2 regions of the Kineococcus aridisoli genome follow, and region 2 is predicted to be linked to the other one. Evidence: riboswitches for the same ligand, from Rfam matches in the RefSeq annotation. Region 2 holds a riboswitch; the other holds the start of a gene.
What was found. Region 2 has a riboswitch for glycine ahead of gcvT (glycine cleavage system aminomethyltransferase GcvT). Riboswitches for the same ligand answer to the same signal wherever they lie in the genome.

Region 1 (14,952 bases), on a different contig from region 2:
TCGTCGTGGCCGCCCTGTCGGTGCAGGACCCGCGCGAGCGCCCGCTGGAGCAGCGCGACCGCGCCGCCCAGCTGCACGCCAGGTTCCGCAACGAGCGCTCCGACTTCCTGACGTACCTGAACCTGTGGTCCTACCTGCAGCACCTGCAGCGGGAGCTGTCCTCCTCGGCGTTCCGGCGCCGGGTGAAGGCCGAGATGCTGCACTACCTGCGCATCCGCGAGTGGCAGGACACCTACTCGCAGCTGCGGCGCGTCGTGCGCGACCTGCGCTTCGAGGTCCGGGCGCCCGAGCTCGGCCAGCCGGCCGAGGACCAGCTGTTCCCCGACCCCGGCTACGACGCCGACGCCGTGCACCGCTCGCTGCTGGCCGGGCTGCTGGGCAACATCGGGCTCAAGGACGTGCGCGAGGAGGGTCGCGGCCGGCGCGAGGGCGGGCGCCGCGAGTCCCAGCGCCCCGCCCAGCAGGAGTACCTCGGTGCCCGCGGGGCGAAGTTCGCGCTCTTCCCCGGATCCGCGCTCGGGCGGCGCAACCCCGACTGGGTCGTGGCCGCCGAGCTCGTGGAGACCTCCCGGCTGTGGGCGCGGGTCGCCGCCGCGATCGACCCGCGCTGGATCGAGCCGCTCGCCGAGCACGTCGTCAAGCGCAACCACTCCGAACCCCGCTGGTCGCGCAAGCGGGCGGCGGTCGTGGCCACCGAGCGCGTCACCCTCTACGGCGTGCCGATCGTGGCCGGGCGCACCGTGCCCTACGGCGCGATCGACCCGGAGACCTCCCGGGAGCTGTTCATCCGGCACGCCCTCGTCGAGGGCGACTTCGAGACCCGCCATGAGTTCTTCTCCCGCAACCGCGAGCTGCTGGAGGAGGCCGAGGAGCTGGAGAACCGCGCCCGCCGCCGCGACATCGTCGTCGACGACGAGGTGCTGTTCGCCTTCTACGACGCGCGCATCCCCGCCGACGTCGTCTCCGGCCGGCACTTCGACGCCTGGTGGAAGACCGAGCGGCGCACCCGCCCCGACCTGCTGACCTTCGACCCGGCGATGCTCGTCGCCGACGACCCCGGCATCAGCGAGGAGCAGTTCCCGCTCAGCTGGCGCCAGGGGGACCTGGACCTCGCGCTCTCCTACGTCTTCGACCCCGGCTCCCCGCTGGACGGGGTGACCGTCGACGTGCCGGTCGAGGTCGTCAACCGCTTCGACGACCGCGACCTGCTGTGGCAGGTGCCGGGCTTCCGCCACGACATGGTCACCGCCCTGCTGCGCTCGCTGCCCAAGCAGCTGCGCAAGAACCTCGTGCCCGCACCGGACGTGGCGGCGCGGTTCCTGGAGCGGGTGACCCCGCGCGCCGAGCCGTTCTGGACGGCGTTCGAGCGCGAGATGCCCCGGCTGGGCGACGGCACCGAGGTCTACGCCGAGGACGTGGACTGGGCGAAGGTGCCCGCGCACCTGCGGCCCTCCTTCCGCGTCGTCGGCGCGGACGGTGCGGTCCTGGCGCAGGGCAAGGACTTCCCGCGGCTGCGGGCCGCCCTGGAGACGGAGGTCGTGGCCACGCTCACCGAGGCCGCCGACGAGGTGCAGCGCACCGGGGCGCGCTCGTGGGCCGAGCTGCCCGAGGAGGTCCCGCTCACCCACACCAGCGTCCGGCGGGGCAGCGACGTGACGTCCTACCCGGCGCTGGTCGACGAAGGCGCCACCGTGGGCCTGCGCACGTTCGCGACCCCGGGGCAGGCCCGGGCCGAGCACCGCGCCGGGGTGCTGCGGCTGCTGCTGCTCACGCTGCCCTCGCCCGTGCGGGCGGTGCAGTGCGGCCTGCCCAACGACGCCAAGCTGCTGCTGGCGCGCGCACCGCACGGCAGCGCGGCCGCCGTCCTCGACGACTGCGTGCGCGCCGCCGCCGACGCGCTGCTGGAGCAGGCCGGGGGTGCCGACGTGCGCACCGCCGCCGCGTTCGCCGAGCTGGCCCGCACCGTCGGTGCGCGCCTGCCGGAGGTCACGGCGAGCGCCGTGGACCGGACGCTGCGGGTGCTGCGCTCGGCGGCCGGCGTCGAGCGCGCGATCTCGCGCACCACCAGCCTGACGCTGGTGCCCTCGCTGGCCGACGTCCGCGAGCAGTTCACCGCCCTGGTGCACGCCGGCTTCGTCGCCGAGACGGGGGTGGACCGGCTGCCGGACCTGCTGCGCTACCTGCAGGGGATCACCCGCCGGCTGGAGACGATGCCGGACAACCCCCAGCGCGACCGGGTGCGGATGGCCGAGTTCGCCCGGGTCCGCGACGAGTACGCGAACCGGCTGCGCCGCGCCGGCACCCCGGTGCCGCCGGAGCTGGCGCGCATCCGCTGGGTGCTGGAGGAGCTGCGGCTGCAGAAGTTCGCCCAGGGCGTCCCGACGGCCCACCCGGTGAGCGACGAGCGCGTCCTGAAGGCCCTCGCGGAGATCGGCTGAGGCGCCGCCCGCAGGGGTTGCACTCGGGTCGCCGGAGTGCTATTTCAGAACTGTGCCGACGGACGGGCCGACGGCACGACCGGTAGCGCATCTTCCTGTCTCGCAGTGGAGGTGGTTCCCATGCTGATGCGCACTGACCCCTTCCGGGAACTCGACCGGATCACCCAGCAGGTGTTCGGCACGGCCGCTCGCCCGACGGCGATGCCGATGGACGCCTGGCGTTCCGGCGACGAGTTCGTCGTCGAGTTCGACCTGCCGGGCGTGGACCCGGCGAGCGTCGAGCTGGACGTGGAGCGCAACGTGCTGACCGTGCGCGCGCAGCGACCGGTGGCCGAGGGCCCGCACGAGATGGTCGCCGCCGAGCGCCCGCGAGGTGTCTTCAGCCGCCAGCTCATCCTCGGCGACAACCTCGACACCGAGCGGATCTCGGCGAACTACCACGCGGGGGTGCTGACCCTGCGCGTCCCGGTGGCCGAGAAGGCCAAGCCGCGGCGCATCACGATCGAGACGTCCGAGCAGCCGCAGGCCATCGGCTCCTGACGGGCGCAGCGCCGTGGACGTGCTCAGCGCGGACCGGTCGCAGGCCCCGGGCGCGGCGGCGCAGCGGGTGGGTGCGTGCTCGGACGACGGGTTGGACCACTGGCTGCAGCAGTGGTTCGACGCGCAGTTCCGCGCCCTCGCCGCGACGCTGACCGCGCCCGCGCCGGCCGGCCGGTCCCGTCGCCGGGTGCACCGCCGCGAGGTGGCACCCGAGGTGTTCCCGGCCCGCCGGCCGACGGGCCGGGAACGCTCACCCCCGCCGGGCCGCCGGGCCATCGGGCCGCCGGCCGCAGCGGGTGCCGGCCGCGCGCCGTGCGCGCGGGCGGTCCCGGCCGCCCTCGCCCGGTCAGCGCGCGGCGTACCCGCCGTCGACGAGGTGGTAGGAGCCGGTGATGAAGCTCGCGCCGTCGCCGAGCAGGAACGCGGTGAGCGCGGCGACCTCCTCGGGAGTGCCGAGACGGCCCAGCGCGTGCTGCGCGGCCAGGGCGGCCTGGGCGTCGGCGGAGAGGTTGGCGTCCACGAGCGGGGTGTGGATGAACCCCGGACCCACCGCGTTGACCCGCACGCCCTGAGCGGAGTGCTCCAGCGCGGCGTTCTTCGTCAGGCCGACGACGGCGTGCTTGGCGGTGACGTAGGCGCTGGAGCCGGCGATGCCGACGCTCCCCAGCACGGAGGCCATGTTGACGATCGCGCCGCCGCCGGCTGCGACCATCGCGGGGATCTGCGCCCGCAGGCCGTAGAAGACGGCGTTGAGGTTCACCTGGATGACCCGGTGCCAGCTCTCCAGGGAGTAGTCGGCGACGGTGGCCGCCTCGCCGCCGATGCCGGCGTTGTTGACGGCGGCCCGCAGCGGACCCAGCGCGCCGGCCGCCGCCACCATCGCCTCGTGCACGGCCGGATCGGCCACGTCGCCGGCGAAGGCCCGCGCGGTGCCGCCGGCGGCGGTGATCTCGTCGGCGACGCGCTGCGCGGCCTCCTCGTGCAGGTCGGCGACGAGCACGGCCGCCCCGCCGGCGGCCAGGGCGAGGGCGACGGCGCGGCCGATGCCGGAGGCGCCCCCGGTGACGATCGCGGACCGGTCCTGCAGGTCTTCGGTGGGCATCTCGATCTCCTCCGTCTGTGCGACACGTGTCGGACAACAAGAGGATGCTACGCCCGCGACCAGGTCCTCAGGGTTCGGCCGGCAGGTCCAGCGGGCGCTTCCAGTAGCCCCACGGGAACGTCGTGCCCTTGACGAGGGTCCAGCCCTGCTCGGTCAGGCGCCGGCGCGCGGCGGGGTTCCACGGCTGGCGCAGGTGCTCCCACTGGTGGTCGGAGGCCTCGACGAGGTGGTAGAGGGTGCCGTAGTCGACGACGTGCCAGCCGCGGCGGCCCTCGCGGGCCAGGACCTCCATCTCGTCGAAGGCCGTCAGCGGGGTGAGCACCCGGCGCACCGCGCCGTCCGCGCCGGGTGCGGCCTCCTGGCCCGGGGTGCCGGAGCGCTGGCCGAAGCGCTGCTGCGCGGCCTGCTTGCTGACGCCGAGCAGGGCGCCGACGGTGTCCCAGCGGTGCCCGGCCGAGCGGGCCGCGTCGATGGAGGCGCGCAGCAGTCGGCTGGTCTCCTCGGCGGCCACCTTGCTCGCCGCCACCAGCTCCAGCGTCGCGTCGGGGTCGCCCTCCGGCTGCGGGGTGCCGGCGGCCTCCACGACGGCGGCCTCGATGCGCTCGCGCAGCAGGGCCAGCGCCTCCTCGCGCGCACCCGCACCCGCGCCCGCGCCCTTGCCGAGCTCCACGGCGCTCACCGGGCGTCGGGGCGGTTGCGGGGCAGGGGCTCCAGGCCGTCGAGGGCCTCCTGGTCGCGCTGGGCGGCGCGGTTCCGGGCGCTCTGCGCCCGCAGCCCCAGCCCGGCGGCGAAGGCACCGACGAGGGTGACGGCCAGCACGAGGGCGGTGCGCCACCAGGTCTCCGGCAGGTAGGTCGTGCACAGGACGACGGCGATGCAGGCCAGGCCCGGCAGGAGGAGCAGGTTGACGGTGGAGGGCTTGTCGGGGGATGCGCTCATGTCGTCAATGATGTCTTGACGACGTGAGCCTGTCAAGAACTTCTTGACCGCTCCGGGTGATCCGGCCCCGTAGGGTGGACGCCCAGGACCAGCGGGGGGTGGTGGCGCCGTGGCGGCGGCAGGTGGGCAGGTGGTCAGCGACCGGGTCCTCACGGTGCCCAACGCGCTGAGCGCCCTGCGGCTGCTGCTCGTGCCCGTCTTCGCCGTGCTCATCGTGCGCGGCCACGACGGCTGGGCGCTGCTCGTGCTCGCCGTCAGCGGCGCCAGCGACTACCTCGACGGCCTGCTCGCCCGCCGCTGGGACCAGGTCACCCGGCTGGGGCAGGTGCTCGACCCGTTCGCCGACCGCCTCTACATCCTCACCACGCTGCTGGGCCTGGCCCACCGCGGGCTGGTGCCGTGGTGGCTGGTCGTCGTGCTCGTCGCCCGCGACGTGGTGCTGGCCTGCACGGTGCCCTTCCTGGCCGCCCTCGGCCACAGCGTCCTGCCCGTGCACTTCCTCGGCAAGGCCGGCACCTTCTGCCTGCTCTACGCCTTCCCGCTGCTGCTGCTCGGCGAGGTCGCGCACTCCGTGGCCGAGGTCGCCGGCGCGCTGGGCTGGGCGTTCGCCCTGTGGGGCACGGGCCTGTACTGGTGGGCGGGGGTCCTCTACGTGCAGCAGGTGGTGCAGCTGTGGCGCGCCGAGCGCCGGTGAGCGGCGCTCGGGCCCCGCGCGACCCGGCCGCCAGCACCGCCCTGCTCACCGAGGTCATGCAGCGCCCGCTGGACCCCGGCTACGCCGCCGCGGCGGCCCGGCGCGCCGAGCGCGGCGAGCAGCGCCGCCCGGCCGCCCGGGCCGGCACCCTCCTGGCCGCGCTCGCCATCGGCGTCCTGCTCGCCGTGGCGGGCCTGCGCGCCGCCGCCGCCGAGCCGGAGGCCGACCGCGGCCGGCGCCAGCTGCTGGAGCGCGTCGAGGCGGGCACCGCGCGCACCGACGCCCTCGCCGCGCAGGTGGCCGCCCTGCAGGCCGCCAACGCCGACCTGGCCGCCCGCCTGGGCGGCAGCGCGGCCGCGGCGGCCTCGGCGCGCGCCGACGAGCTCGCGGTCGCCGCGGCCGCGGTGGCCGTCAGCGGGCCCGGGGTGCGCGTCGTCCTCGACGACGCGCCGGTGCCGGACGAGGGGATCGGCACCGGCGCGGCGGACACCTCCGGGCGGGTCCTCGACCGCGACGTCCAGCTCGTCGTCAACGGCCTGTGGCAGGCGGGCGCGGAGGCCGTCTCGGTCAACGGCCAGCGCCTGAGCGCGCTGTCGTCGATCCGCGCGGCCGGTGAGGCCGTGCTCGTGGACCACCGCCCCCTCACCCCGCCCTACGCCGTCTCCGCCGTCGGCGACCCGACCCGGTTGCAGACCGGCCTGGCGGCCTCCGTCGCGGGCCGCTACCTGCAGGTGCTGCGCGACAACTACGGCATCGGCGTCGAGGTGCAGGCCCGCACCGAGGACGACCCGCTGACGCTGCCGGCGGCCCAGCGCCTGGACCTGCGGCTGACCGTCGCGGACGCGCGGTAGCGTTCCGCGACGTGGTCGCAGCGCTCGGACTCCTCGTCGGCATCGTGGCGGGCGTGCTCCTGCACCCCGAGGTGCCGGTGTTCCTGCAGCCCTACCTGCCGATCGCCGTCGTCGCCGCCCTCGACGCCGTCTTCGGCGGTCTGCGCGCCGTCCTCGACGGCATCTTCGACGACCGGGTCTTCGTCGTCTCCTTCGCCTCCAACGCCGTCGTGGCGGCGCTGATCGTCTACCTCGGCGACCAGCTCGGCGTCGGCTCGCAGCTGTCCACCGGTGTCGTCGTCGTGCTGGGCGTGCGCATCTTCTCCAACGCCGCCGCGATCCGCCGGCACCTGCTCAACGCGTGAGCGCCGACCGGCGGCCGCCGCGGGAGCCCGCGGGGGAGCGCCCGCAGGAGCACCCGGGGGAGCGGGCCCCCGCACCTCCGCGGCGCCCGCCCTGGCGGCGGCTGCTGCGCGCCGGCCGCCCGCGCGCCACCCGCGGTCAGCTGCTGGCCGGGCTGCTGTGCGCCGCGCTGGGCTTCGGGGTCGTCGTGCAGGTGCGCTCGACCGACTCCTCGGGGCTGGACGACCTGCGCGAGAGCGACCTGGTGCGCATCCTCGACGACACCACCGAGCGCGGGGACCGGCTGGCCGACGAGCTGCGCAGCCTGGAGGCGACCCGCGAGCAGCTCACCGAGGGCAGCGACTCCGCCCAGGCGGCCGAGCGCGCCGCCGCCGAGCGCGCCACCGAGTACGGCCTGCTGGCCGGCACGCTGCCGGCGAGCGGGCCCGGGATCGTGGCCACGGTCTCCGACCCCGGCGGCGCGGTGCGCTCCACCCACCTCATCCAGCTCGTGCAGGAGCTGCGCGACGCGGGGGCGGAGGCCCTGCAGGTCGGCGGCACCCGCGTCGTGGCGAGCACCGCGTTCGCCGACGACCCCGGCGGCGTCCTCGTCGGCGGCCGCACCGAACCGGCGCCCTACGTCGTGACCGCCGTCGGCGACCCCGACACCCTCTCCACGGCCCTGGACATCCCCGGCGGCGTGCGCGAGACGCTGCGCCAGGCCGGCGCGCAGCTGGAGGTGCAGACCTCCGAGGTGGTGCGGGTCAGCGCCTTGCACGCGCTCTCCGCGCCTCAGTACGCTCGCCCGGCGTCGCCGGAGCCCTCTGCGGACCAGTGAGCACCACCCAGCCGCCCGCCACCCGAGGAGTCCCCGCCGCCATGTCGAACGTCCCCGCCGACCTGCGCTACACCAGCGAGCACGAGTGGGTGCGCGTCGAGGCCGACGGCACCGTCCGCGTCGGCATCACCGACCACGCCCAGGACGCGCTCGGCGACGTCGTCTACGTCTCGCTGCCGGCCGAGGGCGAGAGCGTGAGCGCCGGCGGCTCCTGCGGCGAGGTGGAGTCGACCAAGAGCGTCAGCGAGATCACCGCCCCCGTCAGCGGCACCGTCTCCGGGCACAACCCCGGGCTGGAGACGCGTCCCGACCTCGTCAACAGCGACCCCTACGGCGAGGGGTGGATGTTCACCATCACCCCTTCCGACCCCGCCGAGGTCGACGCCCTGCTCGACGCGCAGGCCTACGCGGTGCACGCCGGGTGACTGCCTGCTGACCCGCAGGGTCCTCCCGGCTAGGGTGGTCGCGAAGATCCGTGGCCAGTGCGTGGAAGGTGGTGTCGATGTCTGCGGGCACGTCGCCGGAGGACGACCAGACCCCTGACGAGGTGGCGGCCGAGCGGCCGGTGGACTCGACCATGTCGTTCGCCGGCCTGGTCGCGCCGGAGGTGCACGAGGGCGCCGAGCGCGGCCTCACCAGCGACGACCGGGCCGCCATCGAAGCCCTGCCGGCCGGTTGCGCGCTGCTCGTGGTGCGCCGCGGGCCCAACACCGGCTCCCGCTTCCTGCTGGACGCCGAGCGCACGTCGGCGGGCCGGCACCAGACCAGCGACATCTTCCTGGACGACGTGACGGTCTCCCGGCGGCACGCGGAGTTCCTGCGCGCCCCGGACCCGGTGACCGGCCCCGGCTTCCGGGTGCGCGACGTGGGCAGCCTCAACGGCACCTACGTCAACCGCGAGCGCATCGACGACGTCCTGCTCAAGGCCGGCGACGAGGTGCAGATCGGCAAGTACCGCATGGACTACCACCCGAGCTCGGAGGTCGCGCAGCCGTGAGCGTCTCCGGAGCCCGCCCGCTGGACCCGAGCGCCCCCCGGATGACGATCGGGGAGGTCATGGCGATCCTGTCGCCGGACTTCCCCGAGGTCAGCATCTCCAAGATCCGCTTCCTCGAGGAGCAGGGGCTCGTCGAGCCGGGGCGCACGGCGGCCGGGTACCGCAAGTTCTCCTCCGACGACGTGGACCGGCTGCGCTACGTGCTCTCCGCCCAGCGCGACCACTACCTGCCGCTGCGGGTCATCCGGGAGAACCTCGAGGCGATGGACCGCGGGCTGCAGCCCCCGGAGCAGCCGGGGGCGGCCCCGCGGGTGCCGACGGTGGTCCCCGCCGCGGGCGTGCCCGGAGCCGAGCGCTTCGAGGGCCGCGCGGCCGACCTGCGGCTGACGCGCACCGAGCTGCTGCGCGAGTCCGGCGTCGCCGCGGAGATGCTCGACGCCCTCGAGGGCTTCGGCGTGCTCTCCCCGGCCCCCGGCGGGCCCTGGTACGACGGCGAGGCGCTGGAGGTCCTGCGGGCCGCCGCCGCCCTGGCCGCGCACGGCATCGAGGCCCGCCACCTGCGGATGTTCCGCACCGCCGCCGACCGCGAGGTCGCCCTCGCCGAGCAGGTCGTCGCGCCGATGCAGCGCCAGCGCTCGGCGGAGGCCTCCGCGCGCGCCGAGCAGGTCGCGCGGGAGATCTCCGCCGCCTGCCTGCGCCTGCACACCGCGCTGGTCGCCGGGGCGCTGGGACGCGTCACCGGCTGAGCACCGGTCGGGCACCGGCCGGGCGGCCTCCCGGGTGCGGGCACCGGGCACGGGGTACGGTGAAGCCGTGCGCGCGCTCGATGTCATCGGCGTCAGGGTCGAGATGCCTTCCAACAACCCGATCGTGCTCCTGCGCGAACGCGACGGGGACCGGTACCTGCCCATCTGGATCGGTGCGCCGGAGGCCAGCGCCATCGCCTTCGCCCAGCAGGGCGTCGTGCCCCCGCGGCCGCTGACCCACGACCTGCTCAAGGACGTCATCGAGGCCGTCGGCCGGCGCCTGGAGGAGGTCCGCATCGTGGAGATGCGCGACAACGTCTACTTCGCCGAGCTCGCCTTCGACGGCGGCCTGGTGGTCAGCTCGCGGACCTCCGACGCCATCGCGCTGGCGCTGCGGGTGGGGTGCCCGATCGTGAGCGCCGAGGAGGTCCTGGACTCCGGCGGCGTGCCGGTGCCCGACGAGGACGAGGACGAGGTCGAGAAGTTCCGCGAGTTCCTGGACCACATCTCCCCGGAGGACTTCGAGTCCGGCGAGCGGTGAGTCCGCGGTCCACCGGGAGAAGGTCGGAGGGCGGCGCGCCGCGCGCCTCGTTGACGCTCCGGGGGTGCCGCTCTACGGTCAGTGTGCAGGACGCTCCCGCTCGAAGCCTCGACGGGTGGCGATGACGAGGAGGCCGGCGTGAGCAGTAGCGACGCAGTCGCGGGGTCGTCGCGGAAGTCCCAACCCGCCCGCGCGCAGGGTCTGCTGTTCGAGGAGGACCTCCCGGACCTCGACGACGAGGTGGGCTACCGCGGTCAGACGGCGTGCAAGGCGGCCGGCATCACCTACCGCCAGCTGGACTACTGGGCCCGCACGGGTCTGGTCGAGCCGAGCGTGCGCGGTGCCTCCGGATCCGGCTCGCAGCGGCTGTACGGCTTCCGCGACATCCTCGTGCTCAAGGTCGTCAAGCGGCTGCTGGACACGGGGGTCTCGCTGCACCAGATCCGCACCGCGGTGACGCACCTGCGCGAGCGCGGTGTCGACGACCTGGCGCAGATCACCCTCATGTCCGACGGCGCCAGCGTCTACGAGTGCACCTCGGCGGACGAGGTGATAGATCTCGTCCAGGGCGGTCAGGGCGTGTTCGGCATCGCGGTGGGCCGCGTCTGGCGCGAGGTGGAGGGCGAGCTGGCCTCCCTGCCCAGCGAGCGCCCGGCCGACCGGGACCCCGGGCACACCGCGATGGTGCTGGCCGACGAGCTGTCCGCCCGCCGCCGGGCCCGCGAGGCCGGCTGACGCCGGTCGGCACCCGCCTGGCCCTGCTCGCCCCTTCCCGCACGTCGAAGGCCCGGACGCCCCGCACGGGGGCTCCGGGCCTCGTTCGTGCACCGGGCGGCCCGCCCGGTGCACGCCCTCAGTCGACGAGCTCCGGGCGGGGCAGCGCCTGCATCGCGAACGGGTCCACGACCCAGTCGTGCGCGTCGGGCAGCCACAGCACGGCCGCCAGCAGCGAGTCCGCCCAGGTGCCCAGCAGCTCGTCCAGGCCCACCCGCCAGGAGTGCTGGTAGCCCTCGCCGTCCTCGGAGAGCACGAGCTGCTCCACGTCCGCGCGGCTGGAGCCCAGCCGCACCGCGATGAGCTCCTCGTCGCGGGCGAACATCGGCAGCAGCGCCGGGGGAGCGGCGAGCCCGGGCCCCTGGCCGCTGGCCCGGCGCAGCGCCTCGTCGAGGTCCAGCGGCACCCAGCCGCCGGGGCCGACCGTGGGGGCGCTCGTGCGGTAGCGGGTGCGCACCGGGTCCACCCCGTCGACCTCGCGCCACCACGCCCGCGCCGCGCGCGGCAGCAGCAGCCCGAGCTGGCGCTCGACGGCGTCGAGGCGGGAGTCGTCCACGCCGGGGCGCAACCGGGTGGCGATGTCGGCGCCCGAGCGCGTCCAGTGCGCGCGCAGCCGCTGCACGAGCTCGTGGATGCGGACGGCCTCGGGAGCCTCCGCACCGGTGGGGCGCTCGGGGACCTCCGGGCTGCTCGGGCGGGCGGGGCCGGCAGCGCTGCCGCGCGCCGCGCGGACCAGCCGCTGGCGCTCGACCGGGGCCTTCGACGTCACGGGACCTCCTCGGACCGCGCCGCTGCGCGGGGGATCAGGGGTGGTTGCTGCCAGAACGGTTGCGGCGCACCACCGAACACGACGGTAGGTGCTCGGTGATCGTCCCGCACCTCGGACGCGCGCCGGCGCCGCCCGGTTCCCCCGGTGCCGGCCGGCGCGACCGCTGCGCTCAGTCCTTCTCCAGCACGCGGTCCAGGACGGCGTCGAACTGCAGCGCGAGCGTCTTGGCGGTGCGGGCGCGCAGCGCGTGCAGCGGGAGCCCGGCGCCCTGCGACTGCGGGACCGCGGCCCGGTCCGGCAGCGGCTCCAGCACGAGGTCGCCGAACAGCGAGCGCAGCTCCTCGTAGCGGAAGCGCTGCTCGCCCGAGCGCTGGGTGAAGCGGTTGACGAGGACCCCGACGACGCGCGGCGCGGGCCGCAGCGCGCGCACCTCGCGCAGCGTGCGGTCCACCGCGGCGACGGAGAAGCGGCTGGCGTCGCTGACGACGAGGACCGCGTCGGCGGCCCGCCACGCCGAGCGGGTCAGGCCGTTGAGCGAGGGCGGGGTGTCCAGCAGCGCGAGGTCGTGGTCGTCGACCTTGCGCAGCGCCCGCCGCAGCGACCTCAGCGCCTCCTCGTCGGCGTCGGGGCCGTCCAGGCCCGCGGACTCGGCGGAACCGGTGAGCACGTCCAGCAGCCCGGGGTGGTCGGAGACCCAGCCGCTGGGGGCCACCGCCTCCTCGGCGACGCGCCGCTTGGGGTTGCGCAGCACCGCCGCCACGTCGTGCGGGCGCTGCGCGCTCACGTCGAGGCCGGAGGTGGCGTCGGCCTGGGGGTCCAGGTCGACGACGAGGGTGCTGGTGCCGCGCTGGAGGGCGGCCGAGGCCAGACCCAGGACCACCGACGTCTTGCCCACACCACCCTTGGCGCTGCAGACGGCGAGGCTGATCACGGGCGAACCCTAGCGCTCCGCCGGCCCTGCCCCGGTGCCCTACAGTGGTGCGCGGCCGTGCATCCCGCGCGGGAGAGACCCCGGTGCGACCGGGGCGCCGAAGGGGCAACATCCCCGGAACCTCTCAGGCGGAAGGACCACGCGGGACAGGCCGATCTGGAGCCCCGCCGCGGGTGACAGACGGGGAGGTCCGTACCCCCGCCCGCGACCTCCGGAGCGTCCCATGACGACGACCGCACCCGAGCCCACCGCCCTGCCGGAGCTCTCCGCCGACCCCGCGCCGCTGCCCTTCAGCGCCCGCCACATCGGTCCCGACGCCGCCGCCGTGGCCCGCATGCTGGCCGTCGTGGGGCTGACCTCGACCGACGAGCTCGTCGAGCGGGCCGTGCCCGCCGGCATCCGCGACGGCGTGCTGGACCTGCCCGAGGCCCTCGACGAGGCGTCGGTCACCGCGGCGCTGCGCGCCCTGGCCGGCCGCAACCGCGTCGTGCCCTCCATGATCGGCCTGGGCTACCACGGCACCCGCACCCCGGCCGTCGTGCGCCGCAACGTGCTCGAGGACCCCTCCTGGTACACCGCGTACACGCCCTACCAGCCGGAGATCTCCCAGGGCCGCCTCGAGGCGCTGCTGAACTTCCAGACCGCCGTGGCCGACCTGACCGCCCTCGACGTCGCCAACGCCTCGCTGCTCGACGAGGGCACCGCGGCGGCCGAGGCGATGACGCTGGCCCGCCGCACCTCCAAGGCGCCCGCCGGCGCGGTGTTCGCCGTCGACGCCGACGTCCTGCCGCAGACGCTGGCGGTGCTGCGCACCCGCGCCGTGCCGCTGGGCATCGAGCTGCTCGAGGTCGACCTCGACGCGCCCGACCCGCTGGCCGCCGTCGGCGAGCGCGGGGTGTTCGGCCTGCTCGTGCAGTACCCGGGCACCTCGGGCAGGGTCCGCGACCTCGAGGCCGTCGTGGCCGACGCCCACGCCCGCGGGGCGGTCGCCGTCGCGGCCGCCGACCTGCTCGCCCTCACCCTGCTGCGCGCGCCCGGGGAGTTCGGCGTCGACGTCGCCGTCGGCTCCAGCCAGCGCTTCGGCGTGCCCATGGGCGCGGGCGGCCCGCACGCGGCCTACGTGGCCGTGCGCAAGGGCCTGGAGCGCTCGCTGCCCGGGCGCCTGGTCGGCGTCTCCGTCGACGCCGACGGCAAGCCCGCCTACCGCCTGGCCCTGCAGACGCGCGAGCAGCACATCCGCCGCGACAAGGCGACCTCCAACATCTGCACCGCGCAGGTCCTGCTCGCGGTGATGGCCGGCTGCTACGCGGTCTGGCACGGTCCCGAGGGCCTGCGCACCATCGGCGGGCAGGTCGCGCGCCGCGCCGGCGCGATCGCCGCCGCGCTGCGCGCGGGCGGGGTCGAGCTGCTGCACGCGGAGTTCTTCGACACCGTCGTGGCCCGGGTGCCCGGCCGGGCCCGCCGGGTCGTCGCCGACGCCCTGGCCGCCGGGGTGAACCTGCGCCTGGTCGACGAGGACCACGTGGGGCTGACCGTCGACGAGACCACGACCGACGCCCACGTCGCGGCCGCCCTGCGCGGTTTCGGCGTGCAGCCGCTGGAGGGCGCGCAGGAGCACGCGCTGCCGGCCGCGCTGCTGCGCCGCAGCGGCTACCTGCAGCACCCGGTCTTCTCCCAGCACCGCTCCGAGACGGCGATGCTGCGCTACCTGCGCCGGCTCTCCGACGCCGACTACGCCCTGGACCGCGGCGCGATCCCGCTGGGCTCGTGCACGATGAAGCTCAACGCCACCACGGAGCTGGAGCCGGTCTCCTGGCCGGAGTTCGCCGACCTGCACCCCTACGCGCCCGCCGACCAGCTGGCCGGCACCGCCCAGCTGGTCGCCGACCTCGAGCGCTGGCTGGCCGAGGTCACCGGCTACGACGCGGTCTCGCTGCAGCCCAACGCCGGCTCGCAGGGGGAGTTCGCGGGCCTGCTGGCCATCCGCGCCTACCACCTCTCCCGCGGCGACGCGGAGCGCACGGTCTGCCTGATCCCCTCCTCGGCGCACGGCACCAACGCCGCCAGCGCCGTCATGGCGGGGCTGCAGGTCGTCGTCGTGCGCTGCGACGAGGCCGGGAACGTGGACCTGGACGACCTGCGCGCCAAGACCGCCCAGCACGCCGAGCGCCTGGCCGCCCTCATGGTGACCTACCCCTCCACCCACGGGGTGTACGAGGAGTCCATCCGCGAGGTCTGCGCCCTGGTGCACGAGGCGGGCGGGCAGGTCTACGTCGACGGCGCCAACCTCAACGCCCTCGTCGGCCTGGCGCGCCCGGGCACGTTCGGCGCCGACGTCTCGCACCTGAACCTGCACAAGACCTTCTGCATCCCGCACGGCGGCGGCGGCCCCGGCGTCGGGCCGGTGGCGGTGCGCTCGCACCTGGCGCCGTTCCTGCCCGGCACCTCCCCGGCCGCCGGCGCCGACGGCT
Region 2 (14,952 bases):
GGCGGCCGCGACGGAGGCGTCGTCGGTGACGTCGATGCGGACGAAGCGCGCCCCGAGCGCGTCGGCGGCCGCCCGCCCGCGCGCACCGGGGGGAGGATGGCCCGGTGGTGGAGGGCGAGAACCTCGGGACGGCCCTGCGGCGCTGGCGCGACCGGTTGTCCCCCGTCGACGTCGGGCTGCCCGCGCGCTCGTCTCGGACCTGTGCGAGGCGCTGGTGCGCTACCCGCGGGACGAGGGCCTCGTCGCGCTGACCGAGGAGGTCGGCCGCACCAGCCCGGAGTTCCGCCGGCTGTGCCGGGAGGGCACGGTGGGCCGGCACGTCTCGGCGCGCACGACGGTCGAGCACCCCGTCGTGGGCGACGTGACGTGCGATTGCGACGTGCTCACCGCCCCCGGCAGCGACGCACGGCTCGTCCTGTGCAGCGCCCCGGCCGGCTCGGTCGACGCGGGGAAGCCGGAGTTCCTGCGCGTCACCGGTGGGCGGCCCGTCGCCGCGCCGTCCACTCCAGCACCCGCTCGACCGGCCACGTCGTGACGACCCGCTCGGCCGGCACCCCGCACTCCTCGGCGCGCGCGCAGCCGTAGGGCTGCCAGTCCAGCTGGCCGGGGGCGTGCGCGTCGGTGGACAGCGCGAACAGGCAGCCGGCCTCCACCGCCTGGCGCAGCAGCGCCCGCGGCGGGTCCAGCCGCTCCGGGCGGGCGTTGACCTCCACCGCCACCTCGTGCTCGGCGCAGGCGGCGAACACCGCGGCGGCGTCGAACTCGCTCGGCGGCCGGCCGCCCTCGCCGACCCGCCCGTGCCCACCGGTGACCATCCGCCCCGTGCAGTGCCCGAGCACGTCGGCGCGGCCGCCGCCGATCGCGGTGAGCATCCGGCGGGTCATCTCCTCGCGCGGCATCCGCAGCTGCGAGTGCACCGAGGCGACGACGACGTCGAGGCGCTCCAGCAGGTCCGGCGGGCAGTCCAGCGCACCGTCGGCGTGGACGTCGACCTCGATGCCCGCCAGCAGCCGGAAGGGCAGCAGCGTCGGCGCGAGCGCGGCGATCTCGTCGAGCTGGCGCTCGCGGCGGGCGCGGTCCAGGCCCCGGGCCACCCTCAGCCGCTCGGAGTGGTCGGTGACGGCGACGTACTCGTGCCCGAGCTCGGCGGCGGTGGCGGCCATCTCCGCCAGCGGGCTGCCGCCGTCGCTGGCGTCGGTGTGGGTGTGCAGGTCGCCGCGCAGCTGCGCGCGCAGGGCCTCCCCGCCGGTCACCAGCGGGCCGGCGGCCTCCTCCAGGGCCTGCAGCCGGCGGGGCACCGCACCCGCCGCGGCCTGCTGGGCGACCTCCGCCGAGGCCTCGCCGACGCCCCGCAGCGCGGTGAGGGTGCCGGCGGCCAGCCGCTGCTCCAGCTCCCCGGCGGGCAGGTCCCCCAGCACGGCGGCGGCCCGGCGGAACGCCTGCGCGCGGAAGGTGTCGGCCCGGGCGCGCTCCAGGAGGAAGGCGGTGCGCCGCAACGCCTGCACGGGATCCACGGATCTCCTCCAGCCGGTGGGCGGACCGGTTCGGGGTGCGGCCGGCCGATCCACTCTGCACCATTCCCAGGTGCCCCGCCTGCGCCGCGTCTCGAGCTCCTCCCCGGGTTTCACGCGCCGTCGCCGCGGCAGGGGCTGGAGCTACCACGACACCGCCGGCGAGCGGATCACCGACCCCGAGGTCGTCGCCCGCATCGACGCCCTGGCGATCCCGCCCGCCTACACCGACGTGTGGATCTGCCCGTACCCCAACGGGCACCTGCAGGCCGTCGGCACCGACGACCGCGGGCGGCGGCAGTACCGCTACCACGAGGAGTGGCGCCGCCAGCAGGACCGCGCCAAGCACGACCGGGTGCTGGAGGTGGCCGCGCGGCTGCCGGCGGCCCGCGCCGTCGTCGAGGAGCAGCTGCGGCTGCCCGGGCTGCCGCGCGAGCGGGTGCTGGCCGCCGCCTTCCGGCTGCTGGACCTCGGCTTCTTCCGGGTGGGCGGCGACACCTACGCCGAGGAGAACGGCTCCTACGGGCTGGCGACGCTGCAGCGCCAGCACGTGCACCAGCACGGCGACGAGCTGGTCTTCCGCTACGTCGCCAAGTCCGGCAAGGACCGCACGGCCGTCATCGCCGACCCGGCGGTGCGGGAGGTGGTCCGCTCGCTGAAGCGGCGCCGCGGCGGCGGCGAGGACCTGCTGGTGTGGAAGGAGGGCCGCCGCTGGCACGACGTCACCAGCGACGACGTCAACGCCTACCTGCACGAGACGATCGGCCCGGACGTCAGCGCCAAGGACTTCCGCACCTGGCACGCGACCGTGCTGGCCGCGGTCGCCCTGGCGGTGTCCCTGCCGGTCGCCGGCACCCCGACGGGGCGCAAGCGGGCGGTGACCCGGGCCTGCGCGGAGGTCTCGGAGTACCTGGGCAACACGCCGAGCGTGTGCCGCAGCAGCTACGTCGACCCCCGCGTCATCGACCTCTTCGAGGACGGCGTGACGATCGCCCCCGCCCTGGACCAGCTCGGCGAGGGCGCCTCCTTCGGCCACCCCGCCACCCACGGGGAGGTCGAGAGGGCCGTGCAGGACCTGCTGCACACCGACCCGGTCGCGGTCACCCGCTCCATCGCGCGCGGCCGCACCCCCTCGGTGCCCTCGCGGCGGCTGTCGGTGCCCGGCGGTGCCGCCGCCTGAGCACCGGCCGGGCGCCCGCGCGCCCTGGACCGGCGCGCACCGGCGCCCGTCCCCTATGCTGGAGCGGCTCCCGCCTCGCCGGGGGCTGCGCCCTCATCGTCTAGTGGCCTAGGACGCCGCCCTTTCAAGGCGGTAGCACGGGTTCGAATCCCGTTGGGGGTACGCACGAGCAGGACCGCTCCACCATCCGGCCCAGCCGGGTGTCACGAGCACCGCCCGACATCGGGTAAGGTCTTCTCTGCAAGCAAGGCCAGCAAGACAAGGCCTCTCTGAGGCCCCGTAGCGCAGTTGGTTAGCGCGCCGCCCTGTCACGGCGGAGGTCGCGGGTTCGAGTCCCGTCGGGGTCGCTCGTCGTGCCGGTTCCACCGGCCCGGCACGGCCAGGTAGCTCAGTTGGTAGAGCGTCCGACTGAAAATCGGAAGGTCAGCGGTTCGACCCCGCTCCTGGCCACCTGAGCTCCTCCTCGTCCAGGCCCCCGGGATCCCCGGGGCCTTCGTCGTCCCCGGGGCTCGTGGACGCGCCGGAGCACCGGCCGCAGGCGCCCGTTAGCCTCGCTGCCGTGCGCAGCGTCCCCAGCCCCGTCCTCATCAGCTCCGCCGTCCTCGGCGGCTACGTCGTCGGCCGGCGCACCGGGGACCGCGCGCTCGCCGGCGTCGCCCTGCTCGCCGGCCTCGGGGCCGCGCTCCCCCGCTGGACGCGCTCCTCCCCGCTGCTGGCCGCGGCGCTGGGCGCCGGCACCGTCGGCCTCGTGGGCCTCTCGCACCCGCTCGCGCACCGCGTCGGCCCCTGGCCCGCGGTGCTCGGCACCACGGCCGCCGCCTCGGTCCTGGCCGGCGTCGGCGACGCCCTCGCGCGCCGGGGCGCCGGCGGGTCGTGAGCCCCGCCGGGGCGGGCCCGGACTGGCGCGCCCTGGCCGCCCGGGCCCCCGCCACCCTCCTGCTGTCCGGTTCCACCGTCCTGTGGGCCTCCGACGCCGTCCGCGAGCTGGTCGGCGCCGACGCCGCGACCCTCGCGGGGGCCGACGCCGTGGAGCTGGTGCTCGACGCCGACCGCGACCGCGCCCGCGCCGCCCTGCGCGAAGCCCTGCGCCGGCCCGGCAGCCGGCTGGGGCCGCTGCGGCTGCGCCCGGCCGCGCGGCCGGACGCGCTGGTGGAGGTCGTGGCGCGCACCCGCTCGGGCGTCCACCTGGTCGTGGCCGGCTGGGACGTCTCGCAGCGGCTGGCGGTGCAGAGCGCCCTCGCGGAGCGCGCCGGGCACGACCGCCTCACCGGGCTGCCGAACCGGAGCCTGCTCGCCGACCGCTGGCAGGGGGCCCGCCGCCGCGCGCAGGCCGACCCGCGGCTGCGCACGTTCGTGCTGCTGTGCGACGTCGACGGCCTCAAGGAGGTCAACGACGAGCGCGGTCACCACGTCGGCGACGCGCTGCTGGTCCAGGCCGCGCGGTGGCTGGCCGCGGAGGTGCGCCCCGGCGACACGGTCGCCCGCCTGGGCGGCGACGAGTTCGTCGTCCTCGTCGAGGGCGTGCCGGCCGAGCACGTCGAGGCGCTCGCCCGGCGGCTGCGCAGCCGGGTCGGCCGCGCGGCGGCGGGGGTGCCGGTGCGGATGTCGGTGGGCTGGGCCGCCGACGACCGCACCCGTCCGGCGGAGGCCGTGCTGGCGGAGGCGGACGCCCGCATGTACGAGGACAAGCGTGCCCGCCGCCGGGCCGCCGCACCCGCCGGACCACCCGGCGGGCCGCCCGGCGGGCCGCCCGCCGGGCCGCCCGCCGGGCAGGTCAGGGACGGGTCGCCGTGAGGTCGCGCACCTGCGCGTAGCGCTCGCGCACGTGCGGGGTGGGGTCGGCCTCGAAGACCTGCGAGGCGCCCAGCTCCCACTCCGGCGGCGCCTCGCCACCGGCGAGCACCCAGGCGGCCTGGCGGGCCGCCCCGTCGGCGACGTACTCCCCCGGCTCGGGGACGACGACCGGGCGGGCGAGGACGGCCGGGGCCAGCCGCCGCACGGCCTCCGAGCGCGCGCCGCCGCCGACCAGGACGACCCGCCCGACGGGCACGCCCTGCTCGACGAGGGCGTCGAGGCCGTCGGCGAGCCCGCACAGCAGGCCCTCCACGGTGGCGCGCGCCAGGTGCGCCGGCGTGGAGGTGGACAGCGTCAGCCCGTGCAGGGCACCGGTGGCGTCGGGGCGCACGGGGGTGCGCTCACCCTCCAGGTACGGCACGAGCACCAGGCCGCCGGCCCCGGCCGGCGCCGACAGCGCCAGGCGGGAGAGCTCCTCGTGGTCCACGCCCAGCAGCCGCGCCGCGGAGTCCAGGACCCGGGCGGCGTTGAGCGTGCACACCAGCGGCAGGTAGCGGCCGGTGGCGTCGGCGAACCCGGCGACCAGGCCGCTGGGGTCGGAGGTGGCGACGTCGCTGACGACGCTCACCACGCCCGAGGTGCCGATGGAGACGACGACGTCGCCCACCTGGGCGCCCACGCCCAGCGCGGCGGCCATGTTGTCGCCGGTGCCGGGGCCGAGGACGGCGCCGCGCGAGAGCGCGCCGGCGCTCTCGCCGGCCGCGGCGCTGGGGGCCAGCACCTCGGGCAGGGCCGGGGTGGCGCCGAAGGCGCGTTCGAGCAGGTCGGTGCGGTACTCCCCGCGCGCGGGCGAGTAGTAGCCGGTGCCGCTGGCGTCGCCGCGGTCGGTGACCAGCCGGGCGCCCGCCGCGGCCCCGCCGGCCAGCCGCCAGGTCAGCCAGTCGTGGGGCAGGCACACCGAGGCGGTGCGCCGCACGGTGGCGGGCTCGTGGTCGGCGAGCCAGCGCAGCTTGGTCACCGTCAGCGAGGCGACGAGGACGCTGCCCACCTCCCGCGCCCACGCCCCGGGCCCGCCGAGCTCGTCGGTGAGCGCGTCGGCGGCGGCCGCCGAGCGCCCGTCGTTCCACAGCAGGGCCGGGCGGACGACCTCGCCGGCCTCGTCGAGCAGCACGGAGCCGTGCTGCTGGGCCCCCACCGCGACGGCGTCCACGTCCTCGAGGCCGCCGGCGTCGGCCACGGCCTCCTGCAGCGCGCTCCACCAGTGCGCCGGGTCGACCTCGGTGCCGTCGGGGTGCTTGGCGCGGCCGATGCGCAGCAGCCGCCCGCTCTCGGCGTCGCGGACGACGACCTTGCACGACTGCGTCGAGGAGTCGACGCCGGCCACGGTGCGGCGGGTGGGGCTGCTCATGCGCACAGCTAACCGCACGGGCGGTGGCCGCGGGTGCGCCCGGACCCCCTCCGCCGTCCGGGGGCGAGCGCGGCGACCGGGATGCCGGAAGCTCTCGCGAACATGTACCGTTGGGGCACGGAGAGATGACAGCTACTCCGGGGCTCGCCCTGCCTGCCCCGGGCCGACGCGCGAGGGGGTCGACGCCATGGGGCGCGGCCGTCAGAAGGCCAAGCAGACGAAGGTCGCTCGGCAGCTGAAGTACTACAGCCCCGAGACGGACTACAACGCGTTGCAACGCGAGCTGCACGGCCCCGATCCGTACCGCCAGATGGGACGTCAAGAACCCCAGCCGGCGCCGGAGACGGACGAGGACGAGGACGGTGACGAGGCGGCGTGGGCCCGGTACTCCGGAGAGGACGACTACGAGGAGTGGGCGTCCAAGCGCCGCGCTGAAGCATGGGCCCGGTACTCCGGGGAGGACGGCTACGAGGAGTGGGTGTCCAAGCGCCGCGCGTGAGCGGCGTCCCCGAGCGCACCACCTGAGTCCTCACGAGGCATCGCACGAGGCGTGACGTCCCGCCCGCTGCCGTTCACCAGCCCTGGTGACGACCGCGGAGGAGCGTCACGCCTCCTGCGATGCCCTTTCCGTTGCTGGGGCCGTCCTCGGCGCCGCGCTCCCGCACCCGACCGCACACCCACGCCGGGATCCCGGCCTGCTCGACGCTGCGCACCACGGCGTCGGCCTGCTCGGGGGCGACGACGGCGACCATGCCCACGCCGAGGTTCAGCGTGCGCTCCAGGTCGTCGGCCGGCACCCGCCCGAGGTCGCGCACGAGCGAGAACACCGCGCCCGGCGTCCACGTCGAGCGGTCGACCTCGGCGGTGACCGTCTCGGGCAGGCAACGCGCGAGGTTGGCCGCCAGCCCCCCGCCGGTCACGTGGCTCAGGGCGTGCACGCCACCGCTCGCCAGCGTGGCCAGCACGGGACGGGCGTAGATGCGGGTCGGGGTGAGCAGCTCCTCGCCGAGGGTGCGCCCGAACTCCGGCACCTGCCGGTCGTAGCCCCACCCGGCGTCGGCGAACACCCGCCGCACCAGCGAGTAGCCGTTGGAGTGCAGCCCCGAGGAGGCCATCGCCACGAGGACGTCCCCGGCCCGCACGCGCTCGGCGCCCAGCACCTCGTCGGCCTCGACGACACCGGTCACCGCCCCGGCGACGTCGTACTCCTCGGGCCCCAGCAGACCGGGGTGCTCGGCGGTCTCGCCGCCGACGAGGGCGACCCCGGCCTCCTCGCAGGCCCGCGCGATGCCCGCGACGATCGCCGCCATCCGCTCCGGGACGACCCGGCCGCAGGCGATGTAGTCGGTCATGAACAGCGGGGTCGCCCCGACGACGACGATGTCGTCGACGACCATGCCCACGAGGTCGGCGCCGATGGTGTCGTGGGAGTCGACGGCCTGGGCGACGGCGACCTTCGTGCCGACGCCGTCGGTGCTCGTGGCCAGCAGCGGCCGGCGGTAGCCCTTGACCGCGGAGACGTCGTAGAGACCGGCGAAGCCGCCGAAGCCGCCGACGACCTGCGGGCCCTGGGTGCGGGCGACGGAGGCCTTCATGAGCTCGACGGCGCGGTCGCCCGCGACGGTGTCGACGCCCGCGTCGGCGTAGGTGGTGCCGGTGGCCGACGGGGTGGTGCCGGTGGTGCTCACTGGGAGGCCTGTCCTGCGTTCGTGCGGGAGACGGGGGTGATGGGGATCCGCGGCTTGTCCAGCGAGTGCTCGCCCAGGCGGTCGAGGTCGTTCAGCGGCACGGGGTAGTCGCCGCTGAAGCACGCGGTGCACAGCCGCTCGGTGGGCTGCTCGGTCGCGGTGATCATGCCCTCGGCGGAGATGTAGCCCAGCGAGTCCGCGCCGATGCTGCGGCGGACGTCGTCGACGGACAGGCCGTTGGCGATGAGCTCGGCGCGGCTGGCGAAGTCGATGCCGTAGAAGCACGGCCACGTCACCGGCGGGGAGGAGATCCGCACGTGGATCTCGGCGGCGCCCGCCTCCCGCAGCATGCGGATGAGGGCGCGCTGGGTGTTGCCCCGCACGATGGAGTCGTCGACGACGACGAGGCGCTTGCCCTGCACGACGTGCTTGAGCGGGTTCAGCTTCAGCCGGATCCCGAGCTGGCGGATCGTCTGGCTGGGCTGGATGAAGGTCCGCCCCACGTAGGCGTTCTTCACCAGGCCCTGCCCGTAGGGGATGCCCGACTCCTCGGCGTAGCCGATGGCGGCGGGGGTGCCCGACTCCGGGGTGGGGATGACGAGGTCGGCCTCGACGGGGTGCTCGCGGGCCAGCGTGCGGCCCATCTCGACGCGGGCCTCCTGCACGACCTTGCCGGCGATGGAGGTGTCGGGGCGGGCCAGGTAGACGTACTCGAAGACGCAGCCCTTCGGCTTCGCCTGCGCGAAGCGGCTGCTGCGCAGGCCGTCGGCGTCGACGGCGATGAGCTCGCCGGGCTCCACCTCGCGCACGAAGCTGGCGCCGCAGATGTCCAGCGCCGCCGTCTCCGAGGCCACCACCCAGCCGCGCTCGAGGCGGCCGAGGACCAGCGGGCGGATGCCCTGCGGGTCGCGGGCGGCGTAGAGGGTGTGCTCGTCCATGAAGACGAGGCTGAAGGCGCCCTGCACGTGCGGCAGGACCTCGGCGGCCGTGGCCTCCAGCGTGCGGTCGGGGTCGCCGGCGAAGAGCGCGGTGAGGATCGCGGTGTCGGTGGTGTTGCCCCGGGCGATCTCGCTGGGCGAGGGGCGCCCGCGCAGCACGGGCCGGGGCACGTCCGGCTGGCGCTCGGCCAGCAGCTCGCGCAGCGCGAACTGGTTGGTGAGGTTGCCGTTGTGGGCCAGCGCCACGGTGCCGCCGGCGGTCGCGCCCAGGGTGGGCTGCGCGTTCTGCCAGCCGCCGCCGCCGGTGGTGGAGTAGCGGGCGTGCCCGACGGCGATGTGCCCCTGCAGCGACTCGAGCGCGGCCTCGTCGAAGACCTGCGAGACGAGCCCGGTGTCCTTGAAGACGAGGATCTGCTCGCCGTTGCTGACGGCGATCCCGGCGGCCTCCTGGCCCCGGTGCTGCAGGGCGTACAGACCGTAGAAGGTGAGCTTGGAGACTTCCTCACCCGGCGCCCAGACCCCGAAGACGCCGCAGGCGTCCTGGGGGCCCTTCTCGCCGGGCAGCAGGTCGTGGTTCAGACGTCCGTCACCGCGGGCCACGTCCCGAGTGTGTCACACACCGGCCGCCGCGCCCGACCGGTCAGCGTCCGCGCGGGCGCCGGCGGCGCGCCGGGCGGGTGCCGGTGCGCCGGTCGGCGAGGACCGCCACCAGCGCGCCCACGAGGGTGCCGACGAGGGCGAAGGAGACGAAGAGGTAGCCGAACAGCGCGCGCTGGGAGTACCCGCCGGCGGGGTCGGTGACCGCGGCGACGACCGCGGAGGCGAGGAGGGCCACGACGAGACCGGTGAGCACGAACGCCCGGAAGCGCGGGGCCCGGCGGCGGGTGACCTGCACGAACGCGGTGGTCCCGGGCTCGGCGGCGCCCTCCGGCCGCGCGGGGGCGTCCTCCCGCTCGTCGGCGCGGGGCGGGGTGGGGGACGGCTCGCTCACGGGAGCACGGTACGCGGTGGCACGACGGGCAGCAGGTCGCCGAGGTCGGCGCGGTTGCCGCTGGCCCGCACCCGTCCGGCGGAGCGGGCGTCGGCGAAGGCGAGGCGGCCGGTGGCCAGCAGCACCCAGGTGAGCGCGTCGGTCTCCACCACGGCCGGCGGGGTGCCGCGGGTGTGGCGGGGGCCCTCGAGCACCTGCACGGCGCCGAAGGGCGGCACCCGCACCTCGACGCTGCCGCCGGGGTGGCGGGCGGCGAGCTCCTCCAGGCAGTGGCGGACGGCCGTCGCGAGCGGGGCCCGCGGCGGCTGCTCCCCCGCGTCGAGCAGGTCCTCCACCGCCCGGACGGCGGCGAGCCCCTCGGCGGGGTCGGTGCGGCGGCGGGGCGGCATCGCACCATGCTCGCAGCCGCGGGCGGGGTGCGCCCTCAGCACTCGGGGACGTTGACCCCCACGCCGGTGCCCGTGCGCGCACCGGCGCCGACGACGGTCAGGGCCAGCCCGCCCAGCGAGGTCTCCTTGTACTCGGAGCGCATGTGGGCGCCGGTCTGGCGCATGGTCTCGATGGCGGTGTCGAGGCTGACCACGTGGGTGCCGTCGCCGCGCATCGCGGTGCGCGCGGCGTGGATGGCGGTCGTGGCGCCGACGGCGTTGCGCTCGATGCAGGGGATCTGCACGAGCCCGCCGACGGGGTCGCAGGTGAGCCCGAGGTGGTGCTCGACGGCGATCTCGGCGGCGTTCTCGACCTGCTCGGGCGTGCCGCCGAGGACCTCGGCGAGCCCGGCGGCCGCCATCGCGCTCGCCGACCCGACCTCGCCCTGGCAGCCGACCTCCGCACCGGAGATGGACCCGGTCTCCTTGAGCACGATGCCGATGCCGCCGGCGGCCAGCAGGAAGCGGACGGTGCCGGCGTCGTCGGCGCCGGGCACGAAGCGGCGGTAGAAGTGCAGGACGGCGGGCACGATCCCGGCGGCGCCGTTGGTGGGGGCGGTGACCACGCGCCCGCCCGCGGCGTTCTCCTCGTTGACGGCGAGCGCGAACAGGCTCACCCAGTCCATGGCCTGCAGCGCGTCGTGGTGCCCGCCGCCCTCCTCGGTCAGCAGCTGGGCGTGCAGCCGGGGCGCGCGCCGGCGGACCCCCAGCCCCCCGGGCAGCACCCCGCCGGTGACCAGGCCGTGCTCGACGCAGGCCGCCATGGCCCCGAAGATCCGCAGCAGCCCGGCGTCGACCTCCGCGGCCGGGCGCAGGCTCTCCTCGTTGCGGCGCACCAGGTCCGCCACCCCGAGCCGCTGCTCGCGGCAGTGCGCGAGCAGCTGCGCACCGGTGCGGAAGCCGAACGGCAGGCCGGCGCCGGTGCCGACGACGGGTGCCTCCTGCACGAGGGGGTGCTCGCGCACGAACCCGCCGCCGACGGAGTACGCCGTGCGCTCGGCGAGGACGGCCCCGCTCGCGTCGCGGGCGGTGAAGACCATGCCGTTGGGGTGCGCGGGCAGGGCGCGCGGGACCAGGCGGACGTCGGCGTCGGGGTCCAGGCGCACCGGGTGGCGCCCCAGCAGCCGCAGCTCGCCGGTGGCGCGCACGCGCTCCAGGAAGGCGGGCACGCCGTCGGGGTCGACGCTCTCCGGGCGCTCGCCGGCCAGGCCGAGCAGGACGGCGCGGTCGCTGCCGTGGCCGCGGCCGGTCGCGCCGAGGGAGCCGTGCAGGTCGACGGTGACGGCGGCGGTCCGCTCGAGCAGGCCGCGCCCGGCCAGGTCGCCGGCGAAGGCCAGGGCCGCGCGCATCGGGCCGACGGTGTGCGAGCTGGAGGGGCCGATGCCGATCGAGAACATGTCGAAGACGCTCAACGGCGCGGCCGGGGCGGCCGCCGCGGCGCCCGCGGGGGCGGCCACGTCAGCGCTGCCGGCGGTAGAAGGGCAGCTCGACGACCTCGACGGGCAGCAGCGTGCCGCGCACGTCGACGGCCAGCGCGGTGCCGACGGCGGAGCGGGCGGCGTCGACGTGGGCCATGGCGATGGGGTGCCCCAGGGTCGGCGACAGGGCGCCGCTGGTGACCTCGCCGACGACGGCGCCGTCCGCGCCGAGCGGGTCGACGACGGCGTACCCGGCGCGCGGGGCGCGGCGGCCCTCGCCGCGCAGGCCGACGAGCACGCGGGCGGGCGGTTCCGCGGCCAGCAGCCGCAGCGCCGCCAGCCCGACGGACTCCACGTCCTTGTCGAGCGCGACGACCCGCCCCAGCCCGACGGCGTAGGGGTCGGTGGCGGTGGTCAGCTCGTGGCCGTACAGCGGCATGCCCGCCTCCAGGCGCAGCGTGTCGCGGCAGGCGAGGCCGGCGGGGACGCCGCCGTGCGCGCGGGCGGCGCCCAGCAGCGCCTCCCAGGCGGGCACGGCGTCGGCGACGGGGACGAAGACCTCGAAGCCGTCCTCGCCGGTGTAGCCGGTGCGGGCCAGCAGGACCTCGGTGGAGCCCTGCGCGAGCGCGAGGGTCGCGGGGGTGCTGCGGTAGTAGCGCAGGCCGTCGAGCGCGGCGCCGCCGGGCAGCGCCAGCAGCGGGGCGAGCGCGGCCGCGGCGACGGGCCCCTGCACGGCGATGAGCGCCCAGCGGGCGGTCTCGTCGGCGACGTGCGCGTCGAAGGGGCGGCAGCGGTCCGCGAGCGCGACGACGACGGGCTCGACGTTCGCGGCGTTGGCGACGACGAGGAACTCCTGCTCGCCGAGGCGGTAGGTGACGAGGTCGTCGACGATGCCGCCGGCGTGGTCGACGACCATGCCGTAGGCGGCGCGGCCGACGGCCATCGCGGAGGGCCGGCCCACCAGCGCGGCGTCCAGGGCGCGTCCGGCCTCGGGCCCGCTGACGCGGATCTCGCCCATGTGGGAGAGGTCGAAGACCCCGGCGCTCTCGCGCACGGCGCGGTGCTCGGCGAGGTCGGAGGCGTAGCGCACCGGCATGGACCAGCCCGCGAAGTCGGTGAACGAGGCGCCGAGGGCGGCGTGCGCCGCGGCGAGCGGGCTGGCGAGGGGGGTGGTCCGTGCGCTCGTCGGCGGGGTGGTCTGCGCGGCCGGGGACATGGGGCTCCTCTCGTCGCGGCCGCCGGGTGCGGCCACGTGCTGGACCCCCTCTGTCAGGTGGACCTGAGAGCTTCACCGGCGGCGCTGGCGCGCCGGGCGGCTTTCCCCGTCGGTGAGGACGCGGACGTCCTGCTTTCCAGAGCGGCCTGCCCGTGGCGGTACGTGGACCTGAGAGGTTCCGGGGTGGTTGCTCCTTCGGTGCCCGCGCGGGACGCGCGGGGCTCTCCCGCCGGGGTTCGCGGCCGTGTGTTCAGTTGTGCGTGCCGCCCCAGCGTCCCACAGCAGCACGGGCCCCGGCCAGCGCGCGGCAGGGGCGGGCGCCGCACCGGCGCCCGCCGCACCTCACCAGCGGTCGACGAGCTCCTGGATCCTCTCGCGCATCAGGCGGCTGGACTCCTCGCGCCGCTCCTCCCAGGCGAAGACGCTGGAGCACAGCGCCCCGTCGAAGCCGATCTCGCCGAGCGCGGCGAAGATGCCGTCGAAGTCCACCTCGCCCTCGCCGACGTCGAGGTGCTGGTGCACGCGGGCGCTCGAGCCCGGCGGGTTGACGATGTAGCGCAGCCCCGAGGAACCGCGCGGGTCGAAGGAGTCGGCCACGTGGACGTGGCGCAGCAGGTCCCCGGCGTAGCGCACGATGCCCGGGCCGTCCCCGCCCTGGTGGAAGGTGTGCGGGGTGCAGTAGACGAACCCGACCCAGGGCCGGTCCAGGCCGCGCACGAGGTCGACGGCGCGGAAGCCGTCCTCGACGAAGTCGTCCGGGTGCGGTTCCAGCCGCAGCTCGACCCCGGCCGCCTCGAACACCGGCGCGAGCTCTTCGAAGGAGTCCAGGAAGCGCGCCTCGCTGGCCTCCGGCAGCTCGGGGCGGCCGTTGAACTCCGACTGCACCACGGGCACGCCCAGCTCGCTGGTCACCTCGACGATGCGCCGGACGTTGCGCACGGCCGCCCGGCGCTCATCCTCGCCCGGGCCGGACCAGCGCTGCACGAACTGCGTCGAGCACACCCCCACGCCCGCGGCGTCCAGGGCCTTGCGGAAGGCGCGCACCCCGGCCAGGTCGATGCGCGGGTGGCGGAAGAAGGGGATGAAGTCCTCGCGCGGGGACAGCTCGATCCACTCGTAGCCCAGGTCGGCGACGATCCCCGGCAGCTGCAGCAGCGGGACGTCGCGGAACATGTAGGTGTCGAGGGCGATCTGCATCAGCCGAGCCCGTCGGGGCGCTCGCCGAGGTCGACCTCGACGCGGCGGCCGGTGCGCAGGGACTCCACGCCGGCGGCGCAGACGGCGGCGGCGGCGTAGCCGTCCCACACGCCGGGGCCGTCGACGCCGGCGCCGCTGCGGACGGCGTCGACCCAGCGCTGGAACTCGGTGTCGTAGGCGGCGCCGAAGCGCTGCCGGAAGTCGCCGGGGACCGCGCCGCCCCAGCCGGCGGCCGAGTGCCGCACCAGGCCGACCCCGAGGCCGATCTGCGCGCTGCCGCGCTCGGCGACCAGCTCGGTGCGGACCTCGTAGCCGACGGTGGTGTTGACGAAGATCTCCACGTCCACCAGCGTGCCGCTCGCGGTCTCCATGAGGACGAACTGCGGGTCCTGCAGCCCCTGGGGGGCGTGCGAGGTGCGCCCGGGGGTGAGCACGGTGATGGCGGTGATCTCCTCGCCCAGCAGGAAGCGCGCCACGTCGACCTCGTGGACGACCGAGTCGAGGATCAGCATCTCGGAGCTGAAGTTCGGCGGGGTCGTGGCGTTGCGGTGCGCGCAGTGCAGGAACAGCGGCCGGCCCAGCTCGGCCGAGGCGATCAGGGCGCGCAGCCGCTCGTACTCGGCGTCGAAGCGGCGCATGAACCCGACCTGCACCAGCCGGCGGCCCAGGGCCCGCTCGGCCTCGACGACCGCGCGCGAGGTCTGCGGGGAGGTGGTCAGCGGCTTCTCGCACAGCGTCGGCCTGCCGGCCGCGATGGCCCTCAGGACGAGGTCCTCGTGGGTGAACCCGGGGGTGGCGACGACGACCGCGTCGACGTCGGGGTCCTCGATCGCGGCGAGGGGGTCGTGCAGGGCGCGCACGCCGAACTCGGCGGCCACCGCGTCGGTGCGGGCGGCGTCCACGTCGCTGACGGCGACGAGCTGGGCGCCCTTGGTCAGGGTCGCCAGCCGCCGCGCGTGGTCCTGGCCCATCATGCCGACCCCGAGCACGGCGACCCGCAGGTCGCGGTCGTAGCCCTGGCGAGCGGTGTGCGGGTTCTCTTGCGTCGCCGTGCTCATGCGGTCAGTCCTCGCTTCTCGGTTCCTGGGTTCAGAGGTGCTCGTCGGCGTCCCGGCCCGGCGCCGTCAGGGCCGCGGCGGGCTCGGGGGTCTGCCCGGGTGCGGACAGCTCGTGGCTGAGCGCG

Region 1: another riboswitch for glycine. It lies ahead of gcvP (aminomethyl-transferring glycine dehydrogenase); the one in region 2 lies ahead of gcvT (glycine cleavage system aminomethyltransferase GcvT).

The regions. Positions count from the first base shown of each region.
Region 1 is NZ_JBJLSF010000003.1:64,878-79,829, reverse strand. It holds gene hrpA (ATP-dependent RNA helicase HrpA) at 1-2,438, shown strand, start outside; gene ACRYM2_RS01805 (Hsp20/alpha crystallin family protein) at 2,559-2,978, shown strand; gene ACRYM2_RS01800 (SDR family NAD(P)-dependent oxidoreductase) at 3,325-4,080, opposite strand; gene ACRYM2_RS01795 (hypothetical protein) at 4,148-4,759, opposite strand; gene ACRYM2_RS01790 (hypothetical protein) at 4,756-5,019, opposite strand; gene clsA (cardiolipin synthase ClsA) at 5,150-5,713, shown strand; gene ACRYM2_RS01780 (DUF881 domain-containing protein) at 5,710-6,564, shown strand; gene ACRYM2_RS01775 (DUF1290 domain-containing protein) at 6,576-6,908, shown strand; gene ACRYM2_RS01770 (DUF881 domain-containing protein) at 6,905-7,723, shown strand; gene gcvH (glycine cleavage system protein GcvH) at 7,765-8,148, shown strand; gene ACRYM2_RS01760 (FHA domain-containing protein) at 8,226-8,720, shown strand; gene ftsR (transcriptional regulator FtsR) at 8,717-9,466, shown strand; gene ACRYM2_RS01750 (bifunctional nuclease domain-containing protein) at 9,534-10,007, shown strand; gene ACRYM2_RS01745 (MerR family transcriptional regulator) at 10,146-10,742, shown strand; gene ACRYM2_RS01740 (SMI1/KNR4 family protein) at 10,861-11,550, opposite strand; gene ACRYM2_RS01735 (ParA family protein) at 11,720-12,481, opposite strand; glycine riboswitch at 12,541-12,631, shown strand; gene gcvP (aminomethyl-transferring glycine dehydrogenase) at 12,705-14,952, shown strand, end outside.
Region 2 is NZ_JBJLSF010000037.1:12,344-27,295, forward strand. It holds partial or broken gene ACRYM2_RS11870 (SDR family NAD(P)-dependent oxidoreductase) at 1-81, opposite strand, end outside; gene ACRYM2_RS11875 (MmyB family transcriptional regulator) at 35-535, shown strand; gene ACRYM2_RS11880 (PHP domain-containing protein) at 471-1,514, opposite strand; gene ACRYM2_RS11885 (DNA topoisomerase IB) at 1,585-2,691, shown strand; tRNA gene ACRYM2_RS11890 (tRNA-Glu) at 2,781-2,853, shown strand; tRNA gene ACRYM2_RS11895 (tRNA-Asp) at 2,965-3,038, shown strand; tRNA gene ACRYM2_RS11900 (tRNA-Phe) at 3,069-3,141, shown strand; gene ACRYM2_RS11905 (hypothetical protein) at 3,251-3,568, shown strand; gene ACRYM2_RS11910 (GGDEF domain-containing protein) at 3,565-4,485, shown strand; gene xylB (xylulokinase) at 4,466-5,893, opposite strand; gene ACRYM2_RS11920 (DUF3073 domain-containing protein) at 6,081-6,392, shown strand; gene purM (phosphoribosylformylglycinamidine cyclo-ligase) at 6,466-7,581, opposite strand; gene purF (amidophosphoribosyltransferase) at 7,578-9,119, opposite strand; gene ACRYM2_RS11935 (hypothetical protein) at 9,160-9,510, opposite strand; gene ACRYM2_RS11940 (sterol carrier family protein) at 9,507-9,899, opposite strand; gene ACRYM2_RS11945 (L-serine ammonia-lyase) at 9,935-11,335, opposite strand; gene gcvT (glycine cleavage system aminomethyltransferase GcvT) at 11,397-12,572, opposite strand; glycine riboswitch at 12,616-12,717, opposite strand; glycine riboswitch at 12,719-12,811, opposite strand; gene ACRYM2_RS11955 (sugar phosphate isomerase/epimerase family protein) at 12,915-13,769, opposite strand; gene ACRYM2_RS11960 (Gfo/Idh/MocA family protein) at 13,769-14,827, opposite strand; gene ACRYM2_RS11965 (ATP-binding cassette domain-containing protein) at 14,859-14,952, opposite strand, start outside.